2 regions of the Micromonospora sp. NPDC057141 genome follow, and region 2 is predicted to be linked to the other one. Evidence: riboswitches for the same ligand, from Rfam matches in the RefSeq annotation. Region 2 holds a riboswitch; the other holds the start of a gene.

Region 1 (2,383 bases), on a different contig from region 2:
ACGACCACAGCCGCCGCGCCTGCGCCAGGTCGTCGCCGGTGAGCCCGACGACGAGGGTGCCCTCGGTGCGGTAGCCGAGGTCGACGCCGCTGGCCGCGGTCAGCTCGGCGGCGAACTCGGGCCAGCGGGCGGCGGAGGCGACCAGCAGCCCGGTCAGCTCGCGCTCGCCGAAGTAGGCCTCGGCGACCGGCGACAGCATCCCGGCCGCGACGCGGGACGCGCCCGACCCGGGGGCCGGATCGTGCACGGCGACACGCAGCCCGCGCGCCGCGCACCGCCACGCCACCGCCAGCCCGACGACCCCGCCCCCCACCACCGCCACATCGGTAAGGAAGGGCCCCCTGTTGACGCTTTCTGTATAGGAAGGGCCCCCTCCTAACACGTCAGTGCCCCCGAACCCGTCAGTGCCCCGAGCAGCTCGGCGGTGGCCCGCCCCGGGTCGGCGGCGGCGGAGAGCGCCCCGACGACCGCCACCCCGTACGCCCCGGCGGCGCGCAGCGCCGGGACGCCGACGGCGGTCACCCCGCCGATGGCGATCACCGGCACCGCCACGACCCCGGCCACGGCGCGTACCCCGGCGGGGCCGATGGGGTCCGGCAGTCCCGCCTTGGTGTCGGTGGAGTGGCAGGGGCCGACGCCGAGGTAGCTGGCCCCGGCGGCCACCGCCTCGGCGGCCGGCCCCGGTGCCCGGGCGGTCGCGCCGAGCACGGCGGTGGGGCCGAGGACCCGGCGGGCCGCCGCGACCGGCAGGTCGTCCGCGCCGACGTGGCCGCCGGCGGCGCCGACCGCGAGCGCCACGTGCAGCCGATCGTTGACCAGGCACGTCGCCCCGTACGGGGCGCACAGCGCGACCGCCCGCCGGGCCAGGTCGTACGCCTCGCGGTCGGTGGCGTCGTCGGTGACCCGGACCTGGACGACCAGCTCGGCGCGGGCCACCGGCAGGGCGGCGCGCAGCACGGCGAGCGGGTCCCGCCCCGGCCGGGTGTCGGTGATCAGATGCAGTCGCCCAAGGGACGGCACGGCAACTCTCCTCCCTGCGCCGGCATTACCCGGATCAGGTTCGACGGTCGGGGGCTCCAGCCCCCCTCTCAGCCCGGTACACCGGGCTCCCGTGGGTTACGTCCGTGTCACCGTACGACGAATCGGCTGATCCGCCAAGGGATCCGACCGGTGGTCCAGACCACGATCAACCGGCCGGCGAGCCGCTTCTCCCCATTCCTCCGCATGCGCCGGATAGGTCGATCGCCGATACCGAATCGTTACACGCCGACGCCTTGCCGGAAACGAGTCCAGCGGCGCTAATTTGTTCAACCGATCGACATATTTCGGCGCGCGGCCTCGGCGTGGCCCGCACCGACCTACCGGTACGCGGCCTGGCGAGGTCGCGCACCCGATCCGATCGGTACGCGGCCTGGCGTGGCCGCGTACCGATCCAGCGGTACGCGACCCCGTCGCGTGCCGGTCCGGCCGGCGCGGGCTTCGGCCCGCACCGACGTTACAGGTGCCCGGGTCCCGGTCTGGCCCGGCACCGCACCGACCGGGGACGGTCTGCGGCGAAGTCGTCCCCGTGCCCACCACTGTCCAGCTCGGACAAAGGAGCATGGAGTGTCTCCATCCCGCCGCCGCCGCATACCTCGCGGCATCCTCAGCGCCTCACTACTCACCCTGTCCCTCGTCGCCACCGGCCTGGTCGCCGGCACCCCCGCCCAGGCCGCACCGGCCGCGGCGCAGGCGGCACCCCTGGCGGCGCCGGTCGCCGCCGCCACCGACCCGTTCTCGGTGCTCGTCTTCTCGAAGACCGCCGGATTCCGGCACGACTCGATCCCAGCCGGCATCACCGCCATCCAGAAGCTCGGGACCGACAACGGCTTCACCGTCGACACGACCGAGGACGGCGCCGCGTTCACCGACGCCAACCTCGCCAAGTACCAGGCCGTGATCTGGTTGTCGACCACCGGTGACGTCCTCACCGCCGACCAGCAGGCCGCGTTCGAGCGCTACATCAAGGCCGGCGGCGGCTACGCCGGCGTCCACGCCGCCTCGGACACCGAGTACGACTGGCCCTGGTACGGCGAGCTGGTCGGCGCGTACTTCAACAGCCACCCGGCCAACCAGCAGGCCACCGTCAAGGTCGAGGACCACGCCCACCCGTCCACGGCCACGCTGCCGGACAAGTGGTCCCGCTACGACGAGTGGTACAACTTCCGGACCAACCCGCGCGCCGACGTGCACGTCCTGGCCAGCCTGGACGAGAAGTCCTACAACCCGGGCGGCGGCGCGATGGGCGCCGACCACCCGACCGCCTGGTGCCAGGACTACGACGGCGGCCGGGCCTGGTACACCGGTGGCGGCCACACCCAGGAGTCGTACGCGGAGCCGGAGT
Region 2 (2,383 bases):
CCAGGAAACCCCCGGCGTGCACGACGTCGTGCCGCACGGCCCCCCAGAAGGCCGCGCCCCGAGACGCACCGTCCAGCTCGGGCCGGCGCGGCAGCCGGATCCAGTCGGCGCGGCCGAGCCGCAGCCAGAGCCACCCCATGACCATGGCGACGATCAGGCTGGCCACCGCCCGACCGAGCACCATCTCCGGCGCGCCGGGGAAGGCGACGGCGGTGGCGGCGAGCACGACCGGGTTGACCGCCGGGGCGGCGAGCAGGAACGCCAGGGCCGCCGCCGGGGTGACGCCGCGCCGGATCAGGGAGCCGGCGATCGGCACCGAGCCGCACTCGCAGCCGGGCAGCACCACGCCGGCGACGCTGGCCACCGGCACCGCGAGGGCCGGGTGCCGGGGCAGCGCCCGGGCCCAGAACGAGCGCGGCACGAAGACCGCGATCACCGCCGAGAGCAGCACCCCGAAGACCAGGAAGGGCACGGCCTGCACGAGCACCGAGACGAAGACCGTCGTCCAGGTCTGCAACCGGGGCGCGGCGAGCGCACCGGCGAGCTGCTCGCGGAACACGATCAGCAGGACCAGCAGCGCGGCCAGCACCTCGACCGAACCGAACCAGCCGCCGACCGACCGTCGCGGCCCGCCCGACGCCGCCTCCCCCTCCGGTACGTCCGGCCTGTCCCCGCCGGCCGACCCCGTCGCCGGGGCCCGCCCGTGGGAGACGTCGACCGGCCCGCCGTCCACGGGCGGGCCGGTGGCTCCCCCGTCGGGCCCGACGGGCGGGGCGGAGCTGTCGGTCGTCGACGGCACGGGCGCGCTCCCTCGGGGCGTGAACGGTTCGGCGGACTCTCGGTGCAACGCTTGCGGCGGACTCTCGGTGCAACGGTGCGGCGGGGCGACACTATCGCGCCCAGCGGGCCAGGTCGATGGACTACGCCGAGATGGCGGTATCCGGATGCCGGCGAGGATCCGGATGCTCCCGGTGAGCTGCGGAAAGATCACTTTGCCCGGTGATCTTCCCGGGTGTTAGCGTCGGCGGGACAACTTCACATCCGACAGGGGAGCGCACAGCGCTGAGAGTGCGGGCACCGCCCGCAGACCCTCGAACCTGATCTGGGTAATGCCAGCGCAGGGAGTTCGGTCGACCTCCAGCCGCGTCGACGTCCGGTTCCACCGGGCTCGGCGTGCGTCTTCTCCTGGTTCGTCAAGGACTGGGAGCCACCATGAACCACACCGACAGCAACCGCTGGCGCACGATCGACATCGTGGTCGCCTCGGTGATCGCCGTCGCCTTCGGCGTCATCTTCTGGGCCTGGGGCCTGGTCTGGAGCGCCACCGAGGGGGCGTTCGCGTTCTTCCCGCCCGCGCAGACCCTGCTCTACGGCGTCTGGCTGATGCCGGCCGTGCTCGGCGGCCTGGTGATCCGCAAACCGGGCGCGGCCCTGTACTGCGAGACCGTCGCCGCCGTCCTGTCCGCCCTGCTGGGCAGCCAGTGGGCCGGCACGGTGATCCCGCAGGGCATGATCCAGGGGCTGGGCGCGGAGCTGGCGTTCGCCGCGTTCCGCTACCGCTCGTTCCGGCTGCCGACCGCGCTGCTCGCCGGGGCGCTCACTGGCGTCAGCGCCGCCCTGTTCGACTTCTTCGTCTGGAACGCCGAGTACGACCTGACCGGCTACCGCCTCCCGTACGCCCTGCTCACCGTGGTCAGCGCCACGGTCATCGCGGGCGCGGGCGCCTGGTCCCTGACCCGCGCCCTGGTCACCACGGGCGCCCTGGACCGCTTCCCCGCCGCCCGTACCCGCACCCCCATCTAGCGCGAGCGTTCCACATGTCGATCAAGAGGTTTGCGTCAGCCGAGCGGGCTCTCCTGACGCAAACCTCTTGATCACCGACGGCGGGCGGAGGGGCGAGGACGCATGACGGTGCTGGTGCGGGGGTTCGGGTGGCGGCATGCCGGGCGACGGGCGTGGGCGGTGCGCGGGGTCGACCTGCGCGTCGAGGCCGGCGAGCGGGTGCTGCTGCTGGGGCCGTCCGGGGCCGGCAAGAGCACGCTGCTGGCCGCGCTGGCCGGGCTGCTCTCCGACGACTCGGGCGAACAGGAGGGCACCGTCGAGGTCGACGGCGTCGACCCCCGCGCCGACCGCGACCGGGTCGGCATCGTCTTCCAGGACCCGGAGAGCCAGCTCGTGATGGCCCGCTGCGGCGACGACGTCGCGTTCGGGCTGGAGAACCGGGGCGTGCCCGCCGGTGAGATCTGGCCCCGGGTGGACGAGGCGCTGCAACGGGTCGGCTTCCCGTACGACCGGGACCGCCCGACCGCCGCCCTCTCCGGCGGCGAGCAGCAGCGGCTCGCGCTGGCCGGGGCGCTCGCCCCGCGGCCGGGGCTGCTGCTGC

The links. Region 2 has a riboswitch for thiamine pyrophosphate ahead of ACFT41_RS11205 (ECF transporter S component). Riboswitches for the same ligand answer to the same signal wherever they lie in the genome.
Region 1: linked by a shared signal. The riboswitch ahead of ACFT41_RS19265 (thiamine phosphate synthase) and the one ahead of ACFT41_RS11205 (ECF transporter S component) in region 2 are both predicted to bind thiamine pyrophosphate.

Annotation. Positions count from the first base shown of each region.
Region 1 is NZ_JBHUVA010000038.1:2,739-5,121, forward strand. Features, by position in the region: gene thiO (glycine oxidase ThiO) at 1-382, opposite strand, end outside; gene ACFT41_RS19265 (thiamine phosphate synthase) at 376-1,020, opposite strand; TPP riboswitch at 1,015-1,122, opposite strand; gene ACFT41_RS19270 (ThuA domain-containing protein) at 1,606-2,383, shown strand, end outside.
Region 2 is NZ_JBHUVA010000014.1:27,571-29,953, forward strand. Features, by position in the region: gene ACFT41_RS11200 (permease) at 1-799, opposite strand, end outside; TPP riboswitch at 1,037-1,142, shown strand; gene ACFT41_RS11205 (ECF transporter S component) at 1,213-1,803, shown strand; gene ACFT41_RS11210 (ABC transporter ATP-binding protein) at 1,906-2,383, shown strand, end outside.